One region of the Methylobacterium sp. A54F genome, then DNA from elsewhere that is predicted to be linked to it. Evidence: riboswitches for the same ligand, from Rfam matches in the RefSeq annotation. Region 1 holds a riboswitch; the other holds the start of a gene.

Region 1 (15,278 bases):
GCCAGGCCGCCGAGCCCGCCCAGGCGCTCGCCCTGCCCGTCGCGGACCTGCCGGCCGCCGTCTGATGGACCGCGGGCGGGCCGCGCTGCGCTCCGGCCCCATCGCGGCCGGGCTCGTCGTCGCCCTGAGTGCGACGGGCGTCGCCGCCGCGCCGGCCGGCCTCGGGCGCGACAGCCCGTTCTACCGCACGGCACAGTTCCCCGCTCCGCCGCCCGAGAGCGTGGCAGCGCCCGCCTCCGACACCCGCGCGCCGCGACCCCTCCTCCACCGCGCCGTGCCGCAACCGCTGGGAGGAGCGCTTCCGAACCAGCGCACCGGCCCCAAGCGGGAGCATCCCGTGCGCGACATCTGCATCGGCTGCTAAGAGCCGGAAGGATTGGTGCGGACGGCGGGGCTCGAACCCGCACGGCCTTGCGGCCGCAAGATTTTAAGTCTCGTGCGTCTACCGGTTTCGCCACGTCCGCGCGAGCGGGATCGGTAGCTCCAGCTTCACCACGGATCAAGCGGCGTCCGGGTTCCAACCATAGAGCCAGGCGTAGCGGTCGCGCATGCCGTCCGGGCCGAGGCGGCGCATCACGAGGTTGCGGGCGAACCCGAGGCAGGCACCGGCGTGATAGGTGCGGCCGTTGCTGCGGGCCGCGCGCTGGACGCGGCGGACTCGGGGTCCCCGGGCGGCCGCGTAGGCCGCGAGGGCCTCGGGCATCGGCGCGGCGAGGCAGCGGGCGAGCACCGCGGCGTCCTCGATGGCGAGGGCCGCCCCCTGTGCGAGGAAGGGCAGGACGGGGTGGGCCGCGTCGCCGAGGAGCGCCACCCGGCCCCGCGCCATCGGGCGGGCGGCGCGGCGCTCCGCGAGGGACCAGACGAGCCAGGAATCGGGCAGGCCGAGGAGGTCCGCGAGGTCCGGCGCCGCGTCGCGGAACTGCGCCCGCAGCACCGCCGGCTCCCCGAGGCGGCCCCAGTCCTCGTCGCCCTGCCGCTCGGGCACGATGGCGACGACGTTGAGGCGGTCGCCGCCGAGGATCGGATAGTGCACCACGTGCCGGCCGCGCCCGAGCCAGAGGCCGGTGGCGCCGCCCCGCAGGGCCTCCGGCGCCGCCTCGCGGGGGACGATCGCCCGCCAGGCCGCCATCCGTCCCTGGCTGAGGGGGCGCCCGTCAAGGTGGCCGCGCACGCGCGAGCGCAGGCCGTCCGCCCCGACCGCGAGGTCGGCCGCGACGGTCTCGCTGCGGGCCCCGCTCTCGAGCGACAGGGTGACGCCTTCGGCGGTCTCGCTCAGGCCGACGAGGTCGCGGCCGACCATCAGGCGGATCCGCGGCCGGGCGCGCACGGCGTCGAGGAGGATCGTCTGCAGGTCGGCCCGGTGGACGACGTAGTAGGGTGCGCCGTAGCGCGCGCCCGCCGCCTGCCCGAGCGCCACGGCGCCGATCTCCCGGCCCGTCGCGAGCGCCCGCACGACGACGCCGGAGGGCTCGGTGGCGGCCCGCCGCAGCGCCGCGCCGAGGCCGAGGCCGATCAGCACGCGGCTCGCGTTCGGGGAGATCTGGAGGCCGGCGCCGACCTCGCTGAAGCCCGTCCGGCGCTCGATCACGGTGACGGAATGCCCGGCGTGCTCCAGGGCGAGGGCCGCCGTCAGGCCGCCGATGCCGGCGCCCACGATGGCGATGTCGAGGGGGGGCACGGCGGGGGCCGCGCCCTACTCGGCCGCGAGCGCCTTGCGGTCGTCCCAGACGCTCGCGGCCGGGTCGGCCTGGCCGGGCTTGAGGGTCGGGCGGAAGCGGTAGAGCGTCGAGCAGTACTGGCAGATCAGCTCGTGGTCGGCGCCCATGTCGAGGAAAACGTGCGGGTGGTCGAAGGGCGGCAGCGCCCCGATGCACATGAACTCCCGCGACCCGACGTGGATCACCGCCACGCCCATGTCGTTGTGGAAGTGAGGAACCGCCCTGTCAGCCATCGCGCCATCCGGCCCGCCGGGCCGCCCGTTTGCCGCCGGGGTCCAGCGCCCGGCCCGCCCATCGCTTCGGCCCATCGCTCTAGCGCCTCGGGCTGCGCAAGCCTAGCCCGCGCGGCAAGATGCGCCCCGGCGTGCGGATCGGACAGGTCGGCGCTTGGCGCCCTTCGCCCGGCACCGTACATAGGGGATCCACCAATCCTTCCCACGAAGACCCGCCCCCGATGACCCAGCAAGACCAGGCGACCGCGCAGGGTGCGCGCCGCGCCCCGGAGCCGCCGATCCACGGGCCCGAGGCCTTCGCGGGGATGCGCCGCGCCGGCCGGCTCACGGCGGAGGCCCTCGATCTCCTGATGGAGGCGACGCAACCCGGGGTGACCACGGAGGAACTCGACCGCCTCGCCTACACGTTCGCGATGGACCACGGCGCCTACCCGGCCTCGCTGCTCTACCGCGGCTACCCGAAGTCGATCTGCACCTCGATCAACCACGTCGTCTGCCACGGCATCCCGAACGACAAGCCCCTGCGCGAGGGCGACATCGTCAACCTCGACATCTGCCTGATCCTCGACGGCTGGCACGGCGATTCGAGCCGGATGGCTTACGTGGGCGAGGTGGCGCGCCGGGCCGCGCGCCTGTGCGAGATCACCTACGAGGCACTGATGCGCGGCGTCGCGGCCGTGCGGCCCGGCGGGTCGACGAACGACATCGGCCGGGCGATCCAGACGTTCGCGGAGGCCGAGCGCTGCTCGGTGGTGCGCGACTTCTGCGGCCACGGCCTCGGGCGCACCTACCACGACGCCCCGACCATCCTGCACTACGTCGAGCCGAGCTACGACGTGCCCCTCAAGCCCGGCCAGTTCTTCACGGTCGAGCCGATGATCAACCTCGGCCGGCCCACCGTGAAGGTGCTCTCGGACGGCTGGACCGCGGTGACCCGCGACCGCTCGCTCTCAGCCCAGTTCGAGCACACCGTGGGGGTGACGGAGACCGGCGTCGAGATCTTCACGGTCTCGCCCAAGGGTCTGCACCAGCCCGGCCTCGCGACGGCCTGACGCCGCCGTGACCGGCCCCGGAGCCGCCGACGGGGGTGCGGAGCCGGAACCGCACTACCTCGGCCATCGCGAGCGCCTGCGCGCCCGGTTCGCGCAAGGGGGCGCGGAGGCGCTGGCCGATTACGAGCTCTTGGAGCTCGCCCTGTTCCGAGCGATCCCGCGTCGCGACGTGAAACCGCTCGCCAAGGCGCTGATCCGCCGCTTCGGCAGCTTCGCCGAGACGATCAGCGCCGAGCCGGCGCGCCTCGCCGAAGTCGAGGGCATCGGCCCCGGGATCATCGCCGATCTCAAGCTCATCGAGGCGGCCGGCCACCGCCTCGCGCGCGGCGCCATCGCCGAGCGCCCGCTCCTCTCGGCATGGTCGTCGGTGCTCGACTATTGCCGTGCCACCATGGCGTTCGCAGCCCGCGAGCAGTTCCGCGTGCTGTTCCTCGATCGGCGCAACCACCTCATCGCCGACGAGGTGCAGGGGCGCGGCACCGTGGACCACACGCCGGTCTATCCCCGCGAGGTGGCGCGCCGTGCCCTCGAGCTGTCGGCCACCGCCATCATCCTCGCCCACAACCATCCCTCCGGCGACCCGACGCCCTCCGGCGCCGACGTGCGCATGACGCGGGAGATCGTGGCGGCCCTCGATCCACTGGGGATCGTGGTGCACGATCACATCATCCTCGGGCGAAGCGGGCACGCGAGCTTGAAAGGACTCAAGTTGATCTAGGTTTGTAAGGGGTTCTGCTGGGCGGCACCGGCCCCGCCCTCAACGTTCCCCTTGGCGTGGCGCATCTCTTGCCTCTAGTTTGCCGTGTCTGGGAGGGGCGATATGGCGCGTACGGCGTTCGACGAGATGACGGGCCATGGCGACGAACCCGCGGCCGCCGCGGCCGTGCGCGACGCCTACGGCCAGCTCAAGGCCTGGCTCGACCAGACGCCGTCCGACGACTTCCACACCCGCCGCAGCCAGGCCGAGCTGCTGTTCCGCCGGATCGGCATCACCTTCGCGGTCTACGGCGACAACGAATCGACCGAGCGGCTGATTCCCTTCGACATCATCCCCCGCGTGCTGACGAAGCCCGAGTGGGGCTTCCTGGAGCGCGGCCTGAAGCAGCGCGTCACGGCCATCAACGCGTTCCTGAAGGACGTCTACGGGGCCCAGGAATGCATCCGGGCCGGCATCATCCCGGCCGACCTCGTCTACCGGAACGCCCATTACCGGATGGAGATGCGCTCGTTCCGGGTGCCCCACGACCTCTACGTGCACATCGCCGGCATCGACATCGTGCGCACCGGCGAGAACGACTTCTTCGTGCTGGAGGACAATGCCCGCATCCCGTCGGGCGTCTCCTACATGCTGGAGAACCGGGAGGTGATGCTGCGCCTCTTCCCGGACCTGTTCTCCCGCCACCGGGTCGCGCCGGTGGAGAACTATCCGGACGCGCTGCTCGCAACGCTGCGGAGCCTCGCGCCGACCACGGCCACCCGGGATCCGACCTGCGTGCTGCTCACCCCCGGCCGCTACAACTCGGCCTTCTACGAGCACTCGTTCCTGGCCGACAAGCTCGGCGTCGAGCTCGTGGAGGCGTCCGACCTCTTCACCAAGGACGACGTCGTCTACATGCGCACCACCGAGGGGCCGCGCCGGATCGACGTGATCTACCGCCGCCTCGACGACGACTTCCTCGATCCGCTGGTGTTCCGTCCGGACTCGGTGCTCGGCGTGCCGGGCCTGATGAACGCCTACGAGCGCGGGACCGTGACGCTCGCCAACGCGGTCGGGACGGGGGTGGCCGACGACAAGGCCGTCTACAGCTACATGCCGGAGATCGTGAAGTTCTTCACCGGCGAGGAGCCGATCCTGCACAACGTGCCGACCTACCGCTGCCGCGAGAAGGAGGCGTTCTCCTACGTCATGGACAACCTCTCCGACCTCGTCGTGAAGGAGGTGAACGGCTCGGGCGGCTACGGCATGCTGGTCGGCCCCCACGCGACGAAGCGCGAGATCGAGGAGTTCGGCCGGCGCCTGCGCCACGCGCCGGACGGCTTCATCGCCCAGCCCACCCTGTCGCTGTCCACCTGCCCGACCTTCGTGGCCTCCGGGGTGGCGCCCCGGCACGTCGACCTCCGCCCCTTCGTGCTGTGCGGCGCCGACGAGATCCGGATCGTGCCGGGCGGCCTCACCCGCGTGGCGCTCAAGGAGGGCTCCCTCGTGGTGAACTCCAGCCAGGGCGGTGGTACCAAGGACACCTGGGTCCTGGACGCGTGAGCCGCGCCCTCAGGGCCGCCCCGCTGCGCGGCCCGCACGTCCCTGTTCCGCCCCGTCGGGCGACCTCGAGAGACCGGTAGCGATACGCCCATGCTGTCCCGGACCGCAGACAACCTCTACTGGCTCTCGCGCTACGTCGAGCGCGCCGAGTTCGTCGCCCGCATCCTGGATGCCGCCCACCGCCTCGCGGCCCTGCCGACGAGCTACGGCGGCGGCGAGACCAACGAGTGGGCCTCCGCCCTGGCCTCGGCCGGCGACATCGAGGCGTTCAAGCCGCATTACGACGGCATCAACGCCGACACGGTCTGCGACTTCCTGGCCTTCAGCCAGCACAACCCCTCCTCCATCCGCTCCTGCATCGAGACCGCCCGCGAGAACGCCCGCAGCGTGCGCACCGCGCTGACGACCGAGATGTGGGACACGATCAACGGCGCCTGGCTCGAGCTCCGGAACTACGAGGGCCGCGACCTCAGCCGTGAGGAGTTCTCGCACTTCCTCGACTGGGTGAAGAAGATCTCGCTGACCTTCGACGGTTCGGCCTACCGGACGATGCTGCGCAACGACGCCTACTGGTTCACGCGGCTCGGAACCGCGATCGAGCGGGCCGACAACACGGCCCGCATCCTCGACGTCAAGTACCAGATTCTGCTGCCGGCCAACGAGACCATCGGCGGCAGCCTCGACTACTTCCAGTGGACCACGATCCTGCGCGAGGTCTCCGCGTTCAACGCCTATCACTGGGTCTACCGGGAGAGCATCAAGCCGCTCCTCGTCGCCGACCTCCTCATCCTCAACCGGCAGATGCCGCGCTCCTTCGCCAACTGCTACGGGGTGATCGTCGAGCACCTCGACCTGATCGCCGACGCCTACGGGCGCCGGGGCGCCGGCCAGCGGCTCGCCGGCAACCTGCTCGCCCGCCTGGAGAGCGAGGACATCGACCGGATCTTCGCGGCCGGCCTGCACGAGTTCGTCGCGGCCTTCATCGAGGAGAACAACAGGGTGGGCGCGGCGATCATCGAGCAGTATCTGGTCTGAGGCCGTCCGCGAGGCGGCGCGAGGATCCAGCGACCGACAGGGAGGCCCGATGCGCATTCGCGTGGTCCACGAGACCATCTACACCTACGAGCAGCCGGCCCGCGGCCTGATCCAGGTCCTGCGCATGACGCCCCGCGACCACGACGGGCAGTACGTCCGCAAGTGGCGCATCGAGCCGTCCGTGGACGGGCGCCTGACCGAGCGCGAGGACGGGTTCGGCAACATCGTCCACTGGTTCACCGCGGACGATGCGGCGGACGCCCTCGTCATCCGTGTGACCGGCGAGGTGGACACCAACGACACCCACGGCATCGTGCGCGGCGCCACGGAGCGCCTGCCGGATCCGTTCTACCTGCGCGAGACCGACCTCGTGGCGCCGAGCGCCGAGATCCAGGCTTTCGCGGACGCGGTCGGAGGCGCCGGGGACGCGGCCCCGTTGCCGACTCTGCACCGCCTTCTCGCCGCCGTTCACGACGGCATGACCTTCACGCCAGGGCCTGCCAGCGCCAGCACCACGGCCGCCAGGGCCTTCGAGGCGAAGGGCGGGGTCTGCCAGGATCTCGCTCACGTCTTCATCGCGGCGGCCCGCCACCTCGGAATCCCGACCCGCTACGTCTCGGGCTACTACCGGATGGAGGACGGGGCGGTCGATCACGAATCCGGCCACGGCTGGGCCGAGGCCCTCGTGCCGGACCTCGGCTGGGTCGGCTTCGACCCCGCCAACGGCGTCGCGGCGGCGGAGGGCTACATCCGCGTGGCGATCGGGCTCGACTTTCTCGGCGCGGCGCCGATCCGCGGCAGCCGCACCGGCGGCGGCACGGAGACGCTGGACGTGAAGCTGTGCGTGGAGCAAGCACAGGCAGCAACGCAATCCTGCTCCTGACCGTCCGCGCCGCCGCCGCCGCGGGCCGCCGGACGCGGCCAAGGAAAGACCCGGTACGATGACCTACTGCGTCGGCGTCCTCGTGGAGGAAGGGCTGGTGATGATCGCCGACACCCGCACGAATGCGGGCCTCGACGACATCTCGACCTATCGCAAGCTGCACCACTTCAACGTGCCGGGCGAGCGGGTGATGATGCTGGCCTCGGCCGGCAACCTGTCCGTCACGCAGTCCGTGCTCAGCCTCCTCAGCGAGGGCATCAGCGACGGGAGCGGCGAGCCGCCCGTGCGGCTCGTCGAGACCGCGACCATGTTCCAGGCCGCGCAGCTGATCGGCCGCGCCATCCGCCGCGTCCGGGAAATCGAGAAGGCCGGTTTCGAGGCCGCAAACCTGCGCTTCTCGGTGTCGCTGCTCTTCGGCGGGCAGATCGGCGACGAGCCGATGCGCCTGTTCCTGATCTACTCGGCCGGCAACTTCATCGAGTGCTCGACGGACGCCCCCTTCCTGCAGATCGGAGAGCACAAGTACGGCAAGCCGATCCTCGACCGGGCCGTGAAGTTCGAGACCGACCTCTACGATTCGCTGAAGGTCGGCCTCGTCTCGATGGACTCCACGATGCGCTCGAACCTCGGGGTCGGCCTGCCGATCGACATCGCGGTGGCGCGGCGCAACGCCCTCGACCTCGAGGTGAACCACCGCATCGAGGCCGGCGAGACCTACTTCCACGACCTGCGCGAGCGCTGGTCGGCGGCCCTGCGGGCGGCCCACCGGGCGATCCCGCGCCCGCCCTACGGCCCGGCGGCGAAGTAGGACGGCACGGGGCTCACGTCTGCCACGCCGCCAAGAGTTCGCGCATCGCGAGGCCGGGGCTCGGCGCCCGCATCAGCCCGCCCATCACCGCGATCCCGGCCGCGCCCGCGTGGCGGCAGGCCGCGGCGGTCGCGGGCGTCAGACCACCCAGCGCCAGGATGGGCAGGCCGTGGGCGCTCGCCGTGGCGATGGCGGCGGGCCCGAGGGCCGGTCCGTAGCCGGGCTTGCTGAGGCTCGCGAAGATCGGGCTGAGGGTGGCGTAGTCGGCGCCGCCCGAGCGCGCCCGCGAGACCTCGTCCTCCCCGTGCGCCGAGACGCCGACGAGGGCGGCCTCGGGCAGGATGCGGCGGGCCGCGGCGATCGCCTCCGGCCCAGCCCCGGCCCGGAGATGCACGCCGTCCGCCCCGATCGCCGCGGCGAGGGCGGCGTCGCGCCCGATCGTCAGCGCGCCGCCGGCCGCGTGGACCAGCACGACGAGGTCCTCGGCGATGCGCCGGCGCTCCGCCGGGTCGAGGTCCGTGTCGCGGAACCAGAGCCAGCGGCAGCCGCCGTCGAGGAGCGCCCGGGCGGTGTCGATCAGCCCGGCCGCGCAGCCGTGGCGGTCGCTCACCGCCAGGACGGGGGCGGGCAGCGGCCTCACGAGCCGACGAGGCCGAGTTGCGGGCTCGACGGCTCCGCCCGGCCCCGGCGGGGGATGCGACCGGCGAGGTGCGCGAGCCGGCCAGCCTCGACGGCGTGCCGCATGGCGCGCGCCATCCGCACGGGATCGTCCGCCTTGGCGACGGCGGTGTTGACGAGGCAGGCGGCGGCGCCGAGTTCCATCGCGACCGCCGCGTCGGAGGCCGTCCCGATGCCGGCATCGACGATGACCGGGACGCTCGCGCGGCGGCAGATCAGCTCGATGTTGGCCGGGTTCGCGACGCCCATCCCCGAGCCGATCAGCGAGCCCATCGGCATCACTGCGGCGCAGCCGATGTCCTGGAGACGCTGGCACACGACCGGGTCGTCGTTGCAGTAGGGCAGCACCACGAAGCCGTCGTCCACGAGGTGGCGGCAGGCCTCGATCAGCTCGGCCACGTCCGGGTACAGCGTCTCGCGGTCGCCGATCACCTCGACTTTGATCCAATTGGTTTCGAGCGCCTCGCGGGCGAGCTCCGCGGTCATGATCGCGTCGCGCGCGGTCTCGCAGCCCGCCGTGTTCGGCAGGAAGCGCCGTCCGCTGAGGATGCGCACGGTGTCCGAGCCGTGTCCCTGGAGCGAGACCCGGCGGATCGAGGCCGTGACCACCTCGCCCCCGGAGGCGGCCACCGCCTCGCGCATGATCGCCTGGGTCGGGTAGCCCGCGGTGCCGATGAACAGCCGTGAGGCGAGGTGCACCCCGGCGATGACGAGGGCGTCGTCCGGGTCCGGACGCAGCGGCGTGACGGTGTCCGACATGGTTCTAGCCTCCCTGCATGGCGCGGACGATCTCGACGCGGTCGCCCTCGCGGACCGGCGTGTCGGCCCAGTCGCGGCGGCGCACGACGCGGCCGTTCAGCGCGATGGCGATGCCCTGCGGACTGTCGAGGCCGGTCTCCTCGGCCTCGATGCGGAACAGCGCCTCGATGTTGGCCGCCTCGCAGTCCCGGGTTTGCCCGTTGACAGTGAGCCTCATGCGCGCGCCCTCGCCGCGTCCGGCTCGCGGAACCGCGCGAGGCCGAAGGGCCGCGCCACCTCGGGAAGCGCGCCGTCCGCGACGAGGTCGCGTACCGCGTCCGCCGTCACCGGCGCGAGCAGGTAGCCGTTGCGGTGATGGCCCGTGGCCGCGATCAGTCCCGGCGCCAGGGCGTCGATGATCGGCGCATCGTCGTCCGAGGTCGGCCTGTAGCCGCTCCAGACGGCCTCGACCTCCATCTCCTCGATGCCGGGAAGCACGCGCCGAGCGCCCTCCAGCAGCGCGTAGAGCCCGCCCGCGGTGACGCCGGGCCGGAAGCCGCAATCCTCCACGGTCGCCCCGACGATGAGGTGGCCGTCGCCCTTCGGCGCCACGTGGACCTGCTCGGTCCAGACCATGCCGGAGAGCGTGCCCGTGCGGCGGGTGGTGCGCAGGGCGAGCGACTGGCCCTTGAGGGGCCGCACCGGCAGGGCCAGCCGCTCCGGCAGCAGGCCGCCCTCCCCGCTCCAAGCGCCCGAGGCGAGGATCACGGTGTCGGCCCGGACCTCGCCGGTGGCGGTCTCGACGCCGCAGACGCGCCCGCCGGCCCACGTGAGGCCGGTGACGGCCGTGCGCTCGGCCACTGCGACGCCCGCGCGCAGGCAGGCCGCCGCCAGCGCCTCCATGACGCGCCGCGGATCGACCTGATGATCCAGGGGGCAGTGGAGGCCCGCCGTCACGGTCGGCCGCAGCAGCGGCTCGCGGCGGCGGACCTCGCTGCCGGGCAGCCACTCGGCCGCGACGCCGGCCCGCCGCTGCAGGTCGAAGCGGAAGCGAAGGCGGTCCACCTCGTCGCGGCCGATGGCGAGCACGAGTGTGCCGTCCTCGCGGTAATCGATGTCGAGGCCGGATGCGGCCTGGAGCGCGTCCCGGAAGCCGGGCCACCGCCGGAGGGATTCGAGGGCCAGCGGCAGGAGGAGGTCCGAACCCGGCTCGTGCTCGGCGGCGGGCGCCAGCATGCCGGTGGCGGCAAGGCTTGCCCCGGCTCCCAGCGTCTCACGCTCGAGCACCAGGACGGAACGCCCCGCCTCCGCGAGGCGCCAGGCGATCGACAGGCCGATCAGGCCGCCGCCCACCACGGCGACGTCGGCGCGTGGGGGCAAGGGAGCCGCGGGCGCGGCGTCGGCCGCGCGCACCGGGTCGCGGCGCAGTCCGATGGGCGATGTCGGCACGGATGCCAAGGACGATCCTCCGCGGTTGCCCGCAGGGATGGTATCCGACGCTTCCTGGAGAAGCCGGGCCTCCACGGGCCCGCGGTCCAATCCCTACGCCGGTGTGAGCCGGATCAGGTTCGAAGGATTTCCGCGCCGCTCGCCGATCTGGCGAAGCCCAGCGGTTTCTCAGCCCCTTGCCGGGGATCTCCCTGGAACGCTTGCAGATTTGGGCCGTCCGGCGCGCCCGGTCAAGGGGCTCAGGCCCGGACCGGGCTGTCCTGGCGCTTAGCGGCGGGGCGGTAGACGCCCATCGGCTCGGCGAAGCCGTCGAGCACGTGCTCGCCGAGGAAATCGGGGTCGCCCCACAGGAAGTCCACGAAGGGCTTCGACATCAGCAGCGGCTCGCCCAGCGTGCGGTTCAGGCGAGCGATGCGGCTCGCGAGGTTCACGTCGCGGCCGATCACCGTGAAGTCGAGGCGCGTGCCGGAGCCGACATTGCCGTAGGCCGCCTCGCCGTGGTGGAGCGCGATTCCCGCGGCCACGGGCTTGGCGAACCGGTTGAGGGCATTGGCCTCGCCGAGGGCGTGGAGCGCCGCCTGCGCCGCCGTCAGGGCGCCCTTGGCGGCTCCGCCGAGGTCGTCGCCGGATTCGCGGAAGATCGCGAGCAGCCCGTCGCCCAGATACTTCAGGACCTCGCCGCCCTCGCGCTCGATGGCCGGCACGAGGCAGTCGAAGAAGATGTTCAGGAGGTCCACGGCCTCCTCGGGCGTCATGTCGGCGGAGGTGCGCGTGTAGTCGCGCATGTCCGCGAACAGGATGGCGGAGCGGATCCGCTGGACGTGGCCGCGCCGGATCGAGCCCGACAGGATCGCCCGGTGCGGCTCGTCGCCGACGTAGATCCGCAGAACCTGATCGAGCTGCTTGTTGACGAGGCGCATCTCCATGACGGCCGCGAGCGTCGGCATCACGAAGCGCAGGATGGCGATGTGGTCGTCGCGGAAGCCAGCCTTCGCGCGCGTCGCGAAGGTGATGCCGTTGCGGGCGCCGTTGGTGAAGATCAGGGGTGCCACGAGGTAGTGGCGGTAGCCCGCCGCCTTCAGCTCGGGCAGGATCGCGTAGGTGTCCTCGGGCGTCTCATCGAGGTCGAGGATCAGCCATTCGCCGGTCTGGTGCACGGTGTAGAACGGGCTCGCCTGGTAGGCCTTGTCCGAGGCCTCGCCGTGGGGGAACAGGCGCACCTGCGCGCCCTCCTCCCGGCTCCAGGTCCGCCCGACGCCGGCATATTCGGAGTGCAGCGTGTCGATTGCGGTGCTCGCGCGGTCCACCGGCACGTCGAGGTCGTTCAGCCGCTCGGCGAGCCCCGCGAGCAGGTCGTCCGCCGCGAGGGTGCGCGTGCCCTCGCTCAGCAGCCAGTCGCGCAGGGCGACGCATTCCTGGATGAGGCCGAACGGCACGCCTTCGGCCTCCGATCCGTCGGCAAGGGCGGTCGGCGCGGATGCCTTCTGGGTCGGGCCGTGGTCGAGCATATGGCCAAGGTGGGAATGCGGTGTCGGGGTGGCAACGCCCGCGCAGACGTTCGCGTGGACGAATACTACCGCAAGACGCATGTCCTAGCGAACTCCACCAGGACGCGAAGAATGCGGCGGCCGGCTGGGCCGCCGCATGTCGGTCAGTTGTCGAGGAAGCTCCGCAGCTTGCGGCTCCGGCTCGGGTGCTTGAGCTTGCGCAGTGCCTTGGCCTCGATCTGGCGGATGCGCTCGCGGGTCACCGAGAACTGCTGGCCGACCTCCTCGAGGGTGTGGTCGGTGTTCATGCCGATGCCGAAGCGCATGCGCAGCACCCGCTCCTCGCGGGGCGTCAGCGAGGCGAGGACCCGGGTGGTGGTTTCACGCAGGTTCGACTGGATCGCCGCATCGATCGGCAGGACGACGTTCTTGTCCTCGATGAAGTCGCCGAGGTGGCTGTCCTCCTCGTCGCCGATCGGCGTCTCCAGGGAGATCGGCTCCTTGGCGATCTTGAGGACCTTGCGGACCTTCTCGAGGGGCATCGCGAGCTTCTCGGCCAGCTCCTCCGGGGTCGGCTCGCGGCCGATCTCGTGCAGCATCTGGCGCGAGGTGCGGACGATCTTGTTGATCGTCTCGATCATGTGCACCGGGATGCGGATGGTGCGGGCCTGGTCGGCGATCGAACGTGTGATTGCCTGCCGGATCCACCACGTGGCGTAGGTCGAGAACTTGTAGCCGCGCCGGTACTCGAACTTGTCCACCGCCTTCATCAGGCCGATGTTGCCCTCCTGGATCAGGTCCAGGAACTGCAGGCCGCGGTTCGTGTACTTCTTGGCGATCGAGATCACCAGGCGGAGGTTCGCCTCGATCATCTCCTTCTTGGCCTGCCGGGCTTCGCGCTCGCCCTTCTGGACCATGTTGACGATCTTGCGGTACTCGCCGATCTCCAGGCCGGTCTCGGAGGCGAGGTTCACGATCTGCTCGCGCAGCTGCGCGGCCTGCGTGCCACCCTTCTCGACGAAGTTCTTCCAGCCCTTGCCGCCGAGGCTCCCGACGCGGGCCATCCAGTTCGGGTCGAGCTCGTAGCCCTGGTAGTGGCGCAGGAACTCGTCGCGCGCGACGCCGTGGGTCTCGGCGTAGCGCATCAGCCGGCCCTCGTGGCTGATGAGCTGCTTGTTGATCCCGTAGAGCTGCTCGACCAGAGCCTCGATGCGGTTGTTGTTGAGCGAGAGGGACTTCACGTCCGAGACGACGACGTCCTTGATCTCCGACTGCTTCGTGTCCTGGGCAGCCGTCGAGCGCTCGCCGGAGGCCTTGCGCCCGGCCTGCTCGTTCTGGAGCCGGCGCAGCTTGCGGTAGTTCTCGGCGATGGCGTCGAAGGTCTCCAGGACCCGCGGCTTGATTTCGGCCTCCATGGCGGCGAGCGAGACGTTGTTCTCCATGTCGTCGTCGTCGTCGCCGCCCTCGGGCGGCGTCGCGCCGTCGCCGTCGCCTTCCTCGTTCTCCTCGCCCTCGGCCATCTGCGGCGCGTTCTTGCCGTCGGGCCCCGCGTAGGTCGCCTCGAGGTCGATGATGTCGCGCAGGAGGACCTTCCCCTCCACGAGCTCGTCGCGCCAGATGATGATGGCCTGGAAGGTCAGCGGGCTCTCGCAGAGGCCCGCGATCATCGCCTCGCGCCCGGCCTCGATGCGCTTGGCGATCGCGATCTCGCCCTCGCGGGACAGGAGCTCCACCGAGCCCATCTCGCGCAGGTACATGCGCACGGGATCGTCCGTGCGGTCGGTCGGCTCCTTGGTGGTCTCGGCGCGGACGGCGACCGCCCGGCTCGGGGACGCCTCGGCGACCTCGCCGCCCTCGGCCCCCTCCTCTTCGTCGGCCGCCTCGCCGGTGGCCGGACGCTCGGCCGCCGCCTCGTCGGTCTCCTCGGCCTCGACGACGTTGATGCCCATCTCGGAGAGCTGGGCGAGCACGTCCTCGATCTGGTCCGGATCCGACTGGCCATCGGGCAGGACCTCGTTGACCTCCTCGTAGGTGATGTAGCCACGCTTCTTGGCGAGCTTCACCATGCGCTTGACGGACGCATCCGTCAGGTCGAGGAGCGGCCCGTCGGTCTGCTGCTCCGGAGCGGCATCCGTCTCGTCCCGTTCCGTTGCCTTCGTCGCCATGTTCAGCCTATTGTTTTCGTGGCAGCGCGAGGCCGAAGCTTTGGAGCCGCTTCGTGCGAACGACGCCGCAATGGGTGTGGGTCGGCGGCCGCTCGCCTGAACCGCCTCGATCTCGGATACCGGTATCAAGCAAGACGCTTGACCGATTGTTAACTATGCGGCGATGTCCGCCCGCCAACCCGCCTCGGCAGACGAGCCCCGTGCCAGGGCGCCGTTCCGCGCGGCGCCCGCTCTCGAAAGCGCCATTGGCACAGTCTCAAGAGGTGGTCGAGTCCGCCGCGTCCGGCAAGTCCGCCTCGGCCTCCGCACCCGCGATGACGGCGAGTCGCTGCTTCACGTCGCAGAGCCAGGCGAAGTTGGCTTCCGTCTCCTCCTCGACGAGTGCCCGCTCGGCTTGGCGGAGTTCGCTATTTAGCGCTCCGGCCTTGCGGTGCAAGATCACGGCCTGACGCAATGCGTCTTCGAGCCGCACCGGGTCGGCGTGGGGCTCCAGGCTCCAGCGATCACCCGGAATGACCTGGCCGGCGAGACGGGTGGCCGCCTCGACGAGGCCGCTCCGGGCGAGCGCGCTCTCCAGGATCGCCGGGTCGGGCTCGTCCTGGTTGGCGGCGCGATCGAGCAGAAAGCCTCGGAGTGCCAGAGCGTCGGGATCCTCGAAGTCGAGGGCTGCGAGGTCCTCGGCCTCGACGCCGATCAGCTCCGGATGCGCGAGAAGGCTCGCGACGATCATCGCCTCCCGCGGGCTGCCGGTGCCCGAGAAGCCGCTGGAGCG
Region 2 (15,278 bases), on a different contig from region 1:
CCGGTTCTTCCGCTCGGTGATGGGCGCGTCGCGGATCACGCAGGGCCGCCAGCGCCACCCGCCGTGCGGTACCGCGGACATCATCGACCAGTACTACTACGCGGCGACGATCAACGGCGTGCGCTGCCTGTTCGTGGACATGGTCAGCGCCGGATACGGACGGAAGGGCTTCGGCCTCGACTTTCGCATGGGCACCGCGCAGCGCGACTGGCTCGACCGCGAGCTCGCGGCATGCCTCGACCGGAGCGGCGCGCCGCAGACGCCCTGCGCGGTCTTCATGCACACCTATCCGGCCGACCTGAAGGGCGGCGAGGCGGAGCCGGTGGCGGGGGCGATCCGGCAGGGCCACGTCCGGATCGTGGAGATGGGCCACACCCACTACAACGAGCTCGCCCATGACGGCCGCACCCTCTACGCCGCCGCCCGCTCCGTCGGACAGAACGAGGACGGCTCGGTCGGCTACGCGGTGGCGGCGATCGACGGGCCCGTGACGAGCTGGCGCTTCCGCGCCCTCGATCGGACCTGGCCGTTCGTGATGATCACGAGCCCCGCCGACCGCAGGATCGCGACGGCGCCGCTGGCACCGGGGTCCAACATCACCGTGAGGGCCCTTGTGTTGTCGAAACGCGCGCCCGCCCTCGTGCGCTGCCGCGTCGACGACGGCCTCTGGGTGCCGATGGTGCGGTCCGGGCGCGTCTGGGTCGCGAGCGTGCCGTGGCCCGAGGATGCCCGCCGCCTCGCCGTTCAGGCAGCCGACGCCCGCTGGGACGGCGAGGGGCCGGACCACATGGACATCGACGAGATCGAGCCGGTCCGCCGAACCTGGCATCCCGTGCCGGCGCGCGGGCCGTTCGGGACCGACGCGTTCCGCCTCGGCTCGTGGCTGCGCAAGGGCGTGCGCGGGGATCAGCTGGGACCGAACCGCAACGGGCGCGCCTGGTAGGCGCCGAGCAGGGGAGCAGACGACACCATGGGCGCGCTGATGCTGTCACCAAACATCGTCACGTGGGCGATCGCGGCCGTTGCGACCCTCGGGGTGATCGTGCGGCCGCTCGGCTGGCCCGAGGCGATCTGGGCCGTGGCCGGCGCCGCGGCCCTGGTCCTGTTCGGCCTGCTGCCCACCGGTGCCGCGCTGGAGGGCATCCGCAAGGGAACGGACGTCTACCTGTTCCTGATCGGCATGATGCTGCTCGCGGAGATCGCCCGGAAGGAGGGGCTGTTCGACTGGCTGGCCGGTGTCGCGGTGCGTCGGGCGAAGGGTTCGGCCGTGCGCCTGTTCACCCTCGTCTACCTCGTCGGCACGGTCGTGACGGTGTTCCTCTCGAACGACGCCTGCGCTGTGGTGCTGACGCCCGCCGTCTACGCGGCCGCGAATGCCGCTCGCGCGGAGCCCCTGCCCTACCTGTTCATCTGCGCCTTCATCGCCAACGCAGCGAGCTTCGTCCTCCCGATCTCGAACCCGGCGAACCTCGTGGTGTTCGCCGAGCACATGCCGCCGCTCGCCACCTGGCTGCGCATCTTCGCCCTGCCCTCCCTCCTCGCGGTGCTGGCGACCTACGCGGTGCTGCTCCTGACTCAGCGCAGCGCCCTGGCGAGCCAGGACGTCGCCGCCGAGGTCGAGACCAAGGCGCTCTCCGGTGGCGGCAAGCTCGCGGGCGTCGGCATCCTGGCAACCGGCGCCGTGCTGATCGGCGCCTCGGCGCTCGGCCTCGAGCTCGGCCTGCCGACCTTCGTGGCGGGCGTCGCCACGACCCTCCTCGTCGTCCTCGTGAGCCGGGGCGGCCTCGGGGAGATCCTGCGCGACGTGTCCTGGGGCGTGCTGCCCCTGGTCGCCGGCCTGTTCGTTCTCGTGGAAGCCCTGGAGAAGACCGGCGTCCTGCGCATGCTCGCCGATCTCCTCAAGGCACAGGCCTCGGCGGCGCCCGACGCCACGGCCTGGGGCGGAGGCCTCCTCGTCGCCGTGGTGACCAACCTCGTCAACAACCTGCCGGCGGGCCTGCTGGCGGGCGCGGCCGTGCAGGCCGCCGACGTCTCGCAGCGGATCGCGGGCGCGATCCTGATCGGCGTGGATCTCGGACCGAACCTGTCCGTCACGGGCTCGCTCGCCACCATCCTGTGGCTCACCGCGATCCGGCGGGAGGGACAGGATGTCGGCGCATGGCGCTTCCTCAAGCTCGGCTGCCTCGTGACGCCGCCCGCCCTCGTGCTGGCGCTGGCCGCCCTCCTGCTGCAGCCCTGGTGAGACTGGAAACGTCGTGAACGCCGCCCTCCTCTACCCTTTCATCCTCGTCGCCGGCGCCCTGCAGGCGCTCGGCAACTCCATGAACGCGCGGCTGCGCGGCTCGCTCGTCAACCCGTGGCTCGCCGCGGCGACCTCCTTCGCGCCGATCGTCTTCGTGTTCGTCACGTTGTTCTTGGTGATGCCGCTGCCGCTTCCCACGGCGGAGAGCCTCGCCGCGATGCCCTGGTACGCGCCGCTGGGCGGTCTTGCCGGCGCGGTGGCGGTGTTCGGGGGCCTCGCCCTCGTCGACAAGGTCGGGGCTGGTCCGTTCAACGGGCTGCTCATTACCGGCAATATCCTGACCTCGCTCGCCATCGATGCCTTCGGGTTGTTCGGTATGCGGGGCGGCGGCTTCAAGGCCCTGCCCTGGCTCGGCGGCCTTCTGATGGTCGGGGGCATCGTCCTGATCGCCCGGGGAAGCCGCAGCGAGCCGAACGAGGAGGGCGGCCACGGCATCGACGGCAAGCTGCTCTACCCCGCCGTGCTCGCGGCAGGTGCGCTACAGGCGCTCGGCGTCGTGCTGAACGCGCAGCTGCGGGGCGCCCTCGTCAATCCCTGGCTCGCGGCCGCCGTCTCGTTCATGCCGATCCTGTTCGTGTTCCTGACGGTGTTCGCGGTGCGGCCGACGCCGCTGCCCAGGCGCGAGGACCTGGCTGGGATGCCCTGGTGGGCGCCGCTCGGCGGGATCGCGGGCGCGGTGGCGGTGTTCGGCGGCCTGCTCTTCGTCGATACGGTCGGCGCCGGCGCGTTCAACGGCCTGCTGATCACGGCGAACCTCCTCACCTCGATCGCCATCGACCATTTCGGCTGGCTCGGCATGCCGGTCTGCCGGGCGGGACGCGAGCGGGCCGCCGGCGCCGGCCTCATGGTGCTCGGAATCGTGCTGATCTCGGTGTTCTGACCTGTCGCTCCGTGGGGATGACAGGCGTTGGCATTCGCCATGGCGCGCACGAGCGTGCTAGAGACATGGGACCCGGCCGGGCGCGATCCGCGCGCCCGAGCGTAGAGTCCCGTCCGGCGGCCTCCTCGTCCCTCCCTCAGAGCCGTCGGACACGCCTCCATCCCGCGAGGCAGCGCGGCATGTAAGCCGCACCCCGGCGCCCGCACACGGGCGCCGGAAGAAAGGAATGCCATGAGCCAGAACAGCGACGCCGACACCGAGACCGAGGCCCGGACCCGTGCCGAGGAGCGGGCCGAGCGCGCGGAGCGGGCCGAGCGCATGCAGCGCGAGGGTGCCCAGGCGATGGCGGACCACCTCGCCTCCATCAAGGCGGTCGACGAGCGTACGGTCCGGCTGCGCGCCCTGCGCCTCGCCAAGGAGGCCGCCGATGCCGAGGCTGCGGCCCTCGCCAAGGCCGCCGCGCCCGTCAAGAAGACACGGAAGAAGAGCTGAGTGCCCACAGGCCTAACCCGTAGGAGTCCGTTCATGGCCCAGACCCGCCGCCCCAGCGACCCGCGGCAGGCCGCCGAGGCCCTGTTCAAGTCCGTGACCACGAAGCCCGTCGCACCGGCGCCGGCGCCGAGAGCGCCGGCCGCCACGCCCGGCGTGCGCGAGAGCGTGACGCTGCGCCTCGACAGCGCCGTGCTGGAGCATTTCCAGAAGGACGGGCCCGGCTGGCAGGACCGCATCAACGAGGCGCTCAAGCGCGTCGCCGGCCTCTAGGGGCGCCCCGGACCGCCGTCCGTCTCAGGGACGGCGGCTCCGGCGCAGGCGGTTCACCTCCCGGTCGAGGGCCCCGAGAAAAGCCGAGCGGTCCCGGGCCGAGAAGGCCGCGGGCCCGCCCGTGATCGCGCCGGCTTCGCGCAGATCCTGCATCAGGTTGCGCGTCGCGAGGGCGAGGCCGACCGACGCGTCCGTGAAGGCCTTCCCGTTCGGCGCGAGGGCGACGGCCCCGGCCTTCACGCAGCGGCTGGCGAGCGGCACGTCCGCCGTGATCACGATGGCGCCGGGGCCGACCCGCTCGGCGATCCAGTCGTCCGCCGCGTCGAGCCCATCGCCCACAACGATCCGCTCGATCCACGGCTCCCGCGGCAGGTTGAGGAAGCTGTTGGCGACCACCCGGACGTGCAGCCCGTACCGGGCCGCGACCCGGTAGACCTCGTCCTTCACCGGGCAGGCATCGGCGTCGACGTAGATCGTCAGGGCTTGGTCCATCAGCGCTTCGGAATGAGCCGGGCCGTGAAGCCCAGCGAGAGGAACAGGATGCCGAGGGCGAACTGGCCCTTCTCGATGTAGCCGCCGATCGAGATCACGATGGCATGCCCCAGGATCAGGAGGCCGACGATCGGCAGGCCGAAGCGGACCGCGAGCCGCAGCGGCCGTAGCCACGCGCGCCGTTCCGGCTCGGCCGGCCTCACCGCTGGGTCCCGGCCACCGCGCGCATCGGCAGCCGTGCGCGGGCGGTGTCCACGACGTCCGGCAACGCCCCGACCTCGAGGGTCGCCACCGACAGCGGCTGGCCCCGGCCCCGCACCATGTGGGCGCCCAGCGAACGCGCCCGGATCCCGGCCGGCAGCGCCGGCAGGCGGGCGAGGAGGTCCTCGGAGATCAGGATCTCGGTCTGGAGCGGACGGCACAGGGCTTCGATCCGTGCGGTCACGTTCACGGCGTCCCCGAAATAGGCGATCTTGTGCCGGTCGACGCCGACTTCCGCGGTGACGACCGAGCCGCCGTGCAGCGCGGCGCGCAGGCGCGGCACGGTACCGAAGCGCGCGCGCCAGGCATCGGCCTGCGCCTCCAGCCGGTCCAGCACGTCGAACACGCAGGACACGCAGCGCGCGTCCTTCAGCCCGCGCTCCATCGGCCACGTCACCATCGCGAGGTCACCGATGTAGTCGTCGATCGAGCCGGCGTTGCGGCGGACGGGCTCGGCGAGGGTCGCGAAGACCGCGCTGAGGTATTCCTGCGCGCGCAGGTCGCCGTGCGTCTCCGCGAAGGCCGTCGACCCGACGACGTCGAGGAACAGGAAGATGCGCTCCTCGGCCACGGGCTTGTGGTAGCGCCCGATCAGGAAGTTCACGAAGACCTCCCCGCCGATGAGGTCGCGCATGCGCACCACGAAGACGAGGAGCGCCGAGACGGCGAGCGAGTAGGCGAGCACGCGCGGCGTGATCTTCACGGCGACCGCGAGGCTGTCGGTGGTGAGGCCGAGGGCCCAGACGACGAGGCCGCCGGTGGCGATGCCGGCGGAGATCATCAGGACGTAGAGCAGTTCCGCCGCCGGCACGTAGACCATCGCGGGCAGGCGCCGCATGCGGGCCTGGAGGCCGGCGAGAATCAGCCCGCGATCGAAGGCCAGCACCGTCACGCCCACCGCGAGCCCGTAGGTCAACCCGGCGAGCGGCGTCGCGCCGCCGACGAACACCACGTTGTAGAGGAGGCCCGCCCCGCCGCAGGCGAGCAGGATGATCAGCCAGAACCAGCGGTGCTGCGGCAGCATCAGCCGGCCCTCGCCCCTGCTCCGCGGCGGGCTGCGCGGAGATCGAACTGGCGGGCGATGCTCACGACGGCGACCTCGGGCCGGAATCCGGCGCCGCGGCCGGCGCCGGCCCATTGCTCATTCCCCCATGATGGCGCGAATAAGGCGCGGTGCGCGCGACTCGCCCCAGGGTGGCAGGGATCGCCGCGCAGCCTAGCTCAGCGCGAGTTCGCGAACGACACGCCAGGGAGTGAGCGTCCATGCAGACACGCGGCTTCGGTTCGACCGGCACGCAGGTCTCGGTGATCGGCCAGGGCACCTGGCGCATCGACGGCGCGGATCGCGCCGACGCGGTGGCGACGCTGCGGGCCGGCATCGATGCCGGCATGACCCACATCGACACCGCCGAAATGTACGGCGACGCGGAGGCGATCGTCGGCGAGGCGCTGGCGGGCCTGCGCGAGGAGGTCTTCCTGGTCTCGAAGGTGGTGCCCGGCAACGCGACCCGTCGCGGCGTGGTGCGGGCCTGCGAGCAGTCCCTGCGCCGGATGCGGACGGACCGCCTGGACAGCTACCTGCTGCACTGGCCCGGCAGCCATCCGCTGGAGGAGACGATCGCCGGCTTCGAGGACCTGCGGCGGGCCGGCAAGATCCTGTCCTGGGGGGTCAGCAACTTCGACGTCGCGGATCTCGAGGCCGCCCTGCGCATCGCCGGGCCGTATCGGATCGCCTGCAACCAGGTTCTCTACCACCTCGGCGAACGGGCCATCGAGCATGCGGTCATGCCCTGGTGCGCGGCCAACGGCGTCGCGGTCGTCGGCTACTCGCCCTTCGGCAGCGGCGACTTTCCGGATGCGGCGAGCGGCGGTGGCCGCCTGCTGCAGGAGATCGCGGAGCGGCGGGGGACGACGGCCTACGCGGTGACGCTCGCCTTCCTGACGCGCGGCGACGGCACCTTCACGATTCCGAAGACCGGGCGGCCGAGCCGAGCCGTCCAGAACGCCGCTGCCGGCGACCTGCGGCTCGATGCCGGAGAGATCGCGGCCCTCGACGCGCAGTTTCCCCGCGGCCCGAAACCGCGCGGCCTGCCGATGCTGTGAGGCGCGCGGCCTCAGGCGACCCGCCGGCCCGCCTGTTCCGTCGCGCAGGGCTCCTCGCTGGTGCGGACCCGGTTTCGCCCCGCCTCCTTCGCCCGGTAGAGCGCGGCATCGGCCGCGGCGTAGAGCGCGTCCGTCACCGCGGTGCCGTTCGGCCGCGCCGCCGCGACGCCGGCGCTCACGGTCGCGATGCCGCCGACGTCCGGCGCCTGCGGGATCCGGAGGTCGACGACGGCCCGACGGATACGGTCGGCGATCGTGCGAGCCTGCCCGATATCGCTGCGCGGCAGCAGCACCGCGAACTCCTCGCCGCCGATCCGGCACGGCACCGCCTCGATCGTGCGGGCCTGCTCGCGCAGGCAGGCCGCGATCCTGCGCAGGACGTCGTCGCCGTGCCCGTGGCCGAAATGGTCGTTCAACCGCTTGAAGTGGTCGACGTCGATGAGGATCAGCGAGAGCGGGGCGTCGATCCGCGCGAGGCGGTGCCACTCGCGGGCCAGCACGACGTCGTAGCAGCGGCGGTTCGCCAGGTCGGTCAGGCTGTCGGTCAGCGCCAAGGTCTCGAGATCCGCGTTCGCCGCCCGGGACTCGCGCGCTGCATCCGCCCGGCGCCGCACCTCGCGCTGCAGCAGGAGGGTGAGGCCGAGGGTGACGATGCAGAGGCCGAGGATCAGGATGCCCGCGATGATCGCCTTCGGCAGCCAGGCGGCGCGGATGCTCGACGCGCTCACGGCGATGTCGACGAGGAGCGGCAGGCTGTCGAGATGCGCGAAGGCGTAGAGGCGCTCGCGCCCGTCGATCGCCGAATGGGCGACGAAGCTGCCGCGCCGGGACTCCTTGAAGCGCCGGTACGTCTCGCCGTGCGCGATGTTGAGCCCGATCTTCTCGGGCAGGTAGGGCTCGCGGGCGATGAGCGTGCCATCCGCCTGGAACAGGTTGACGGCGCTGCCCTCGTCGATCCGCAGGGCGCCGAACAGTGCCTGGAAGTAGCTGACGTAGATCGCGCCGCTGACGATGCCGCCGAAGCTGCCGTCCGGACGCGTGATCCGCCGGCTCAGCGAGAGGATCATCCGGCCGGTGGTGCGGGAGATGCGCGGCCCGTCGATCACCAGGCCGGCATCCGGCTGGTCCCGGTGCCTGCGGAAGCCGGGGGTATCGGAGAGGTTCGGGAAGCTGCGGATCGCCGGGTTAGACCCGATCCGGACGGCGCCGGTCTCGTCCGTCACTAGCATGGCGCCGAGTCCCGGAGCGCTCGCGGAATCGTCGAACAGGATGATGCGGCGCAGAGACTCGTCGAGCACCGCGATATCCGCCCGCGGCGCACGGGTCGCTGCCGCCTTCAACGACAGGTCGTACATCTGCACGTTGCGACTGACGATCTGCTCGATCAGCATCACGAGGTTCGTGGCGCTGCGCTCCGCCTGGCGTAGCGCGCCATCGTGCAGATCGACGACGAGGTACACGCCGAGCGCCCCGAGACCCGCCGTCACGCCGACGCCGAGGCAGGCGATCAGGCGCGAGGCACGGTCGTGGAGGTGCGCCGTCGCGCGGCCGATCCAGCTCGGGGGCATGCAGCCATCATCCGTGATAGGAGCTTGCCGACACCTTGCGCGCAATGGGTGTGCCGAAGCCTAGCGGACAGCCTTAACCGGCGGTTTCACGCCGCCATGCCTAACGGGGATTCAACGAGCGGTCGTCATCGCCGGGCAGGTGCTACCGCAGACCCTTATTCGCCGATGCCGAACAGCTTTTCGAGGAAGTTGCGATCGTCCTGGGCAGCCGCCGTGCGGCCGCGCTGTGCCGCCTGCGGACGGGGAGGCGCCGGTTGGGGGGCCTCGCCCACGAGCTGGCCCAGGATGCCGCCGAGGCCCGTCGGCGGGGCCGGCGCGGTCGAGGCCGTCGTCTCCGGCGCCTTGCGCCAGCGGTTCATACCCGGCAACGGGACGGGCGTCTGCCCCTTCAGGGCGGTGGTCATGTAGGCTTTCCAGATTTCGACCGGCAGGGTGCCGCCGGATGCCTTTTTGGTCGGCTCCCCGTCGTCGTTCCCGAGCCAGATCCCGGTGACGAGCGTCCCCGAGTAGCCAATGAACCAGGCGTCCCGGAAATCCTGGCTGGTGCCCGTCTTGCCGGCGAGGTCCCAGCCCGGGATATCGCCCTTCTTGGCGGTGCCGATCACGAAGGTCTCGTGCATCATGGCGTTCATCATCCCGACCGCGTTCGGGTCGATCACCCGGCCGAGACCGCCCTCGCCGCGCTTGTAGAGCAGCTTGCCGTCCGTGCCCTTCACGCTGGCGACCACGTAGGGGATGACGCCGGTGCCGCCGTTCGCGAAGGCGCCGTAGGCGCCGACCATCTCGAGGGGCGTCACCTCTGACGTTCCGAGCGCGATCGATCCGTTGGCCTGGAGCGGCGAGGAGATGCCGAGGCGCTGGGCGGTCTGCACCACCGCCTTCGGGCCGACCTCCTGGCCAAGACGGACCGCGACCGTGTTGAGGGAGAGCGCGAGCGCCGTGCGCAGCGTGACGGCGCCCTCGTACTGGTGGGAATAGTTCTCCGGCTGCCAGGAGCCGATCTTGATCGGCGCATCCTCGCGCACGGTGTCGGGCGTCGCGCCGCGCTCGACCGCCGCGAGGTAGACGAAGGGCTTGAACGACGAGCCCGGCTGGCGCTTGGCGGTCGTCGCCCGGTTGAACTGGCTCTGCGCGTAGTCGCGGCCGCCGATGAGCGCGCGGATCGCGCCGTCCGGCCGCATCGAGACGAGGGCGCCCTGGCCGACGTTGTAGCGGCCGCCCTTGGCGTTCAGCTCGTCGACCAGGGCCTTCTCGGCCGCGGCCTGCAGGCTCGGATCGACGGTCGTCTGAACCACGATGTCCGCGTCGAACTTGCCGACGAAGTCGTCCAGCACGTCCATCACGAGGTCGGCCACGTAATTCGCCGAGCCGCCGCCGCGGCTGCTCGCCGGGCGGGCCGGCTGGGCGAGCGCCACCTTGGCATCCTGGGGCTTGGCGAAGCCGAGCTCCTGCATCGCGGCGAGCACCTGCGCGGCGCGCGCCTGCGCGGCCGGGAGGTTGCGGTTCGGCGCGAGGCGCGAGGGCGCCTGGACGAGGCCGCCGAGCATCGCGGCCTCCGCGAGGCTGACCGCCTTCGCGGGCTTGCCGAAGTAGCGCTGGGCCGCAGCCTCGACGCCGTAGGCGCCGGCGCCGAAGTAGACCCGGTTGAGGTAGAGTTCGAGAATCTCGTCCTTGGTGTACTTGTGCTCCAGCCAGAGGGCGAGGATCGCCTCCTGGATCTTGCGCGAGGCGGAGCGCTCGGGCGTCAGGAACAGGTTCTTGGCGAGCTGCTGCGTCAGCGTCGAGCCGCCCTGCGCCACGCCGCGGCGCGTCAGGTTCTGGGCGACCGCGCGGGCGATGCCGACCGGATCGATGCCCATGTGCGAATAGAAGCGCCGGTCCTCGATCGCCACGAAGGCGCGCGGCAGGTAGGGGGGCAGCTCCTTGATGCTCACCACCCGGCCGCCGGTCTCGCCGCGGTTTGCGAGCAGCGAGCCGTCGCCGGCCAGGATCGCGATGTTCGGCGGCCGCTTGGGCACGGCGAGCTGGTCGATCGGCGGCAGCTGCGAGGCGTGGTAGGCGATGAGGCCGGCGAGCCCGATCACCGCCCACAGGCCGAGAACGATGCCCGCGTAGACGAGCTTGCCCAGGAACGAGGATCCGCGCCGGGCCTTGCGCCGCGGCAGGGCTCCGCGGCCGCCGCCCGTAGCTGCCTTGCCGGCCTTCGGCTTGCCGCCCTTGCCCTGCCCGCTCCGCTGCGCCACGCCGCCTCCCGCCCGATCCTCGCGGGAGAGCCGGACGTCGAGGCTGCCCCTGGCTCCGCCGCGGCCTTCCGGCACGTCGAAGTTCGGCTCCTCCCGGCTGGCCCGTCCGCGTCCGCTCGCCATGCATCCCGTCTCGATCGCTGGGCAGGACGGAGCGGCAGGCCGCCCGCGGGGCGCGAAGCCGGCTCCGTGAGGGCCCGGTTCGGCACGCTAAATGCGGCGGGTTTAAGGGTTCTTAACCCACGCCCTTAGGGTGGCATTCACCGCAACCGGGGAGCGAGAGCCCTCGCTCCGGCCCTGGGACGCCGGCCGCTCAATGCGACCGACGGGCGCCGCGACGGTCCCGCGTCATCCGGGTGGCGGCGTGGAAGTCGTCCGGCTTCGTCCGCACCCAATCCACGAAGCGGCCGATCTCGGGATCCGCCCGCAGGGCCTCGACGTCGGCGAGGCGGCGAGCGATTTCGGCCTCGCTGTAGCGGGCATGGATCGCCGAGTGGCAGATCTGATGCAGCCGCACCGTGCCGCCATGCGTGCCGCCCTTCAGCTTCGGTGTGAGGTGATGGAGGCTCGACTTGGCCCGGGGCGGGATGGGGCGTCCGCACAGGGGGCAGATCACCGGCGCAGCGGCCTCCGGGCCGTGGGTGGCCGGGTCGTCGTCCCGCCAGCGGCGCTCGCGTCGTCCCATCGCGGCCCCTCACTGCGCCCGCGCGGCGGCCGCGGGCGGGCAGGCCTCCGCGGCGGTCGCCCGGAACAGGGCCTCGGCCTCCGCGTCGCGCACGCCGAGGATCGAGACGTGGTCGCCCGGCACGGCGACGAAGCGGGCGGCCCGGCCGGCCGCGTTCGCGAGGCGCCGGCCGAGCTTGACCGGCACGATGGGGTCCTCGCTGCCGTGGACGATCAGCACCGGCCCGCTCAGGCCGGCGATCCGCTCGGCGGAGCGGAAGGTGTCCCGCAGGAAGAGGGTCGGCACGTAGGGCATCGTGCGGCGCACCACCCCCTCCAGGGAGTCGAACGGTGCCTCCAGGTAGAGCCCGAGATGCGGCGCCCGCGCCGCCACCGCCACGGCCACCGCCGTGCCGAGGGAATGGCCGTGGAGCAGGATCGGCGCGCCGGGCGCCCGGCGGGCGGCTTCGAGGTAGGTCGCGATCCCGTCGGCGATGAGGCCGTCCTCGCTGGGGCTGCCGGTCGAGCCGCGATAGCCCCGGTAGGCCGGCGCGATCACGCCCCATCCGGCGGCGGCCCAGCCGTCCGCGGCGAAGCGGGCGGCCTCTTCGGGCTGCGAGCCGTTGCCGTGGAAGCTGATCACGACTCCGCAGCCCGGGCGCGGGGCCCGCCACAGGGCGTAGAGGCGCTCCCCGTCCCCGGTCGTCAGGCTGATCGGCTCAAGGCCCGACGGCACGCTGCGCGTGCCTTGTGGTGCGCCGCCCAGATAGGCGCCCGGGTAGATCAGCCGCCGCTGACCGATCGCGAGGGCCGCGATGCCGGCCGCGTAGAGCCCGGTGATGGTCAGGAGAAGCGTCAGCAGGATGCGCATGGCCCCGAAGTCAGGTGGCGCCGGGCCTGCGCCCGGGTGGCCGGATCGATGTAGGGCCGCCCTCACGGCGATCGCCACCGGGCGTGCCGCGGCACAGGCCCGCAGCGCCCGGGCCCAGCGACGGCGATTGACAACGACACGTGCAGTGTCGAGACTTGGAACCGTTCCGAGGGGGGCCCCATGACGGGGGCTGAGATTGGGCCGAAGCCCTGACCCTTGAACCTGATCCGGCTCATACCGGCGGAGGGACGGGAACCGACGGCTCGACAGTGGGGCCGTGCCCATATCTCAATCCGTGGCGAGTTCGGATCGCTCCAACGCCAGGAGAGATCCAGAGATGAACGCACCCGTCCTCCCCAAGGACTTCCCCAAGGGCAGCCCCGAGACCGTCACCACCGGCCCGATCATGGGGTCGCGCAAGGTCTACGCCGCCGTTGCCGGCCGGCCCGACATCCAGGTCCCCTTCCGCGAGATCGTGCTGACCGATCCGAAGGAGGCGCCGGTGCGCGTCTACGATCCGTCCGGCCCCTATACGGAGAGCGATGCGCGCATCGACCTGCACAAGGGCCTTCCGGGCGTTCGCGAGCCCTGGATCGCCGCCCGCGGCTACGCCTCGGTGGAGGCCCGGGCGGTCAAGCCCGAGGACAACGGCTTCGTCGGCGCCGACAAGCTCGTCGCCCCCTGCCCGGCCGAGCGCCCCGTGCGCCGTGCCGCTCCCGGCCAGATGGTGACCCAGTACGAGTTCGCGCGCGCCGGCCTCGTCACCGAGGAGATGATCTACGTCGCGCACCGCGAGAACCTCGCCCGCGAGCAGATGCTCGAACGGGCGGAGGCCGCGCTCGCCGACGGCGAGAGCTTCGGCGCCGCGATCCCGGCCTTCATCACCCCCGAGTTCGTGCGCGACGAGGTCGCGCGCGGCCGCGCCATCATCCCGGCCAACATCAATCATCCCGAAGTCGAGCCGATGGCGATCGGCCGCAACTTCCTGGTGAAGATCAACGCCAACATCGGCAACTCGGCGGTCACGTCTTCGGCCGCTGAGGAGGTCGAGAAGCTCGTCTGGGCGATCCGCTGGGGCGCCGACACGGTGATGGACCTCTCGACGGGTCGCAACATCCACAACATCCGCTCGTGGATCGTTCGCAACTCCCCCGTCCCGATCGGCACGGTGCCGATCTACCAGGCGCTGGAGAAGGTCGGCGGCGACCCGCTGAAGCTCGACTGGGAGGTGTTCAAGGACACGCTTATCGAGCAGGCCGAGCAGGGCATCGACTACTTCACGATCCACGCGGGCGTGCGCCTCGCCCACGTGCCGCTCACCGCGCGCCGCGTCACCGGCATCGTCTCGCGCGGCGGCTCGATCATGGCGCGCTGGTGCCTCGCGGGGCACCGCGAATCCTTCCTTTACGAGCGCTTCGACGAGATCTGCGACATCTGCCGGGCCTACGACGTGTCGTTCTCGCTGGGCGACGGGCTGCGCCCCGGCTCGATCGCCGACGCCAACGACGCCGCGCAGTTCGCGGAGCTCGAAACCCTCGGCGAGCTCACCCGGATCGCCTGGGACAAGGGCTGCCAGACCATGATCGAGGGCCCCGGCCACGTGCCGATGCACAAGATCAAGGTCAACATGGAGAAGCAGCTGCGGGAGTGCGGCGAGGCGCCCTTCTACACGCTGGGTCCGCTGACGACCGACATCGCCCCGGGCTACGACCACATCACCTCGGGCATCGGTGCCGCGATGATCGGCTGGTTCGGCACCGCCATGCTCTGCTACGTCACCCCGAAGGAGCACCTGGGGCTCCCGAACCGCGACGACGTGAAGACCGGCGTGATCACCTATAAGATCGCCGCCCACGCCGCCGACCTCGCCAAGGGCCACCCGGCCGCGCAGCTGCGCGACGACGCCCTCTCCCGGGCCCGGTTCGATTTCCGCTGGGAGGACCAGTTCAACCTCTCCCTCGATCCGGACACCGCCCGCGCCTACCACGACGAGACCCTGCCGAAGGACGCCCACAAGGTCGCCCATTTCTGCTCGATGTGCGGGCCGAAGTTCTGCTCGATGAAGATCACGCAGGACCTGCGCGCAGAGGTGCTCGCCATGGAGGAGGCCGGGCAGGTGCTGAACGCCGCGCCGATCCTCTCCTCCGCCGAGCGCGAGGCCGGCATGGCGCAGAAATCGGCCGAGTTCCTGGCCGAGGGCGGCAAGCTCTACGTGGACGCGGCCGAGTAGGTCGCGCGACGAGACGGCGCGCCGGATTCTGTTCCGACGCGCCGTCCACACCGAAGGCAGGGGTCGGCGTGGCAGGCACGGACGCGTCACAAGAGCAGATATTGCTCAGCATCCGGCGCCCTCTGAGCGAAGAAGTTTCACGAGCGAGGCGCGAACCGGCCGGACCTGTCAGAAGAAGCCGAAATTTCGAAGATCCGCTAAACGGTTTGTTGACGCTTTGCCGTGATCGGGCCGGCCGGTTAAGGACCGCGCAAGCATCGCAATGGTTCACTGCGGCAGTGCCTCCTCCGCAGGAGTTGAGCGATGAGTGAGATTAGTGCCGCCTGGCCCATCGGCCGGGCGTCCGCCACGCCGACCGTCGACCCGGTGCGCAGCACCGGGGAGGCACGGGCGTCCCGGGACCCGAAGGCCGAGCAGCGCCTCGCACCCGCCGTGACGGTGGACGTGTCGGGAAACGGCGAGGCAGCGCGTGGGCGGCCCGATTCGGGCTACGAGGGCCACTTCATCCGGGACACGGATTCCCGCCAGATGGTCTACCAGATGATCGATCCGGCCTCCGGCGACATCATTCTCCAGATTCCGGACGTGACGGTCCTGAAGGCGCGGGCCTACGCCGAGCCGCAGAGCGCGTCCACCAGCGAGGGAGCCGTCGACAGGCTCGCCTGAGCGACGTCCCCTCCGGCTTCCGGACCGAACGACCGAGCACCCACGCAGCCGACCCGAGGCCGGCTGCGTGGGCGCCGACGCGTCGATCGCATCGTTTGAGTTCGGGCGCGAGCGCCCGCCCGGCGGCTCAGGTCCGGCTGAGGCCGGCGGCGAGGTTCTGGTTGATGGAGATCAGGGCCGACAGCTTGTCGGCGCTCGGCTCGACCATGGTGTCGAGCATCCGCCGGAACACGAAGA

What was found. A riboswitch is a leader RNA that binds a small molecule or an ion and turns the genes downstream of it on or off. The one in region 1 is predicted to bind thiamine pyrophosphate.
Region 2: another riboswitch for thiamine pyrophosphate. It lies ahead of thiC (phosphomethylpyrimidine synthase ThiC); the one in region 1 lies ahead of thiO (glycine oxidase ThiO).

What each region holds. Positions count from the first base shown of each region.
Region 1 is NZ_JBKFBF010000002.1:163,208-178,485, forward strand. It holds gene ACLBXP_RS04470 (hypothetical protein) at 1-65, shown strand, start outside; gene ACLBXP_RS04475 (hypothetical protein) at 65-364, shown strand; tRNA gene ACLBXP_RS04480 (tRNA-Leu) at 378-464, opposite strand; gene ACLBXP_RS04485 (FAD-dependent oxidoreductase) at 500-1,678, opposite strand; gene ACLBXP_RS04490 (zinc-finger domain-containing protein) at 1,694-1,951, opposite strand; gene map (type I methionyl aminopeptidase) at 2,173-3,003, shown strand; gene radC (RadC family protein) at 3,011-3,721, shown strand; gene ACLBXP_RS04505 (circularly permuted type 2 ATP-grasp protein) at 3,824-5,263, shown strand; gene ACLBXP_RS04510 (alpha-E domain-containing protein) at 5,354-6,298, shown strand; gene ACLBXP_RS04515 (transglutaminase family protein) at 6,348-7,181, shown strand; gene ACLBXP_RS04520 (peptidase) at 7,240-7,989, shown strand; gene ACLBXP_RS04525 (thiamine phosphate synthase) at 8,003-8,629, opposite strand; gene thiG (thiazole synthase) at 8,626-9,426, opposite strand; gene thiS (sulfur carrier protein ThiS) at 9,431-9,643, opposite strand; gene thiO (glycine oxidase ThiO) at 9,640-10,863, opposite strand; TPP riboswitch at 10,927-11,056, opposite strand; gene ACLBXP_RS04545 (adenylate/guanylate cyclase domain-containing protein) at 11,094-12,362, opposite strand; gene rpoD (RNA polymerase sigma factor RpoD) at 12,506-14,506, opposite strand; gene dnaG (DNA primase) at 14,763-15,278, opposite strand, start outside.
Region 2 is NZ_JBKFBF010000004.1:43,344-58,621, forward strand. It holds gene ACLBXP_RS08310 (metallophosphoesterase family protein) at 1-943, shown strand, start outside; gene ACLBXP_RS08315 (arsenic transporter) at 971-2,242, shown strand; gene ACLBXP_RS08320 (DMT family transporter) at 2,256-3,182, shown strand; gene ACLBXP_RS08325 (hypothetical protein) at 3,414-3,674, shown strand; gene ACLBXP_RS08330 (BrnA antitoxin family protein) at 3,708-3,944, shown strand; gene ACLBXP_RS08335 (YaiI/YqxD family protein) at 3,969-4,436, opposite strand; gene ACLBXP_RS08340 (hypothetical protein) at 4,436-4,639, opposite strand; gene ACLBXP_RS08345 (adenylate/guanylate cyclase domain-containing protein) at 4,636-5,721, opposite strand; gene ACLBXP_RS08350 (aldo/keto reductase) at 5,961-6,800, shown strand; gene ACLBXP_RS08355 (sensor domain-containing diguanylate cyclase) at 6,812-8,368, opposite strand; gene ACLBXP_RS08360 (transglycosylase domain-containing protein) at 8,524-10,734, opposite strand; gene ACLBXP_RS08365 (restriction endonuclease) at 10,925-11,296, opposite strand; gene ACLBXP_RS08370 (alpha/beta hydrolase) at 11,306-12,145, opposite strand; TPP riboswitch at 12,305-12,411, shown strand; gene thiC (phosphomethylpyrimidine synthase ThiC) at 12,483-14,375, shown strand; gene ACLBXP_RS08380 (flagellar protein FlaG) at 14,679-15,041, shown strand; gene flaF (flagellar biosynthesis regulator FlaF) at 15,169-15,278, opposite strand, start outside.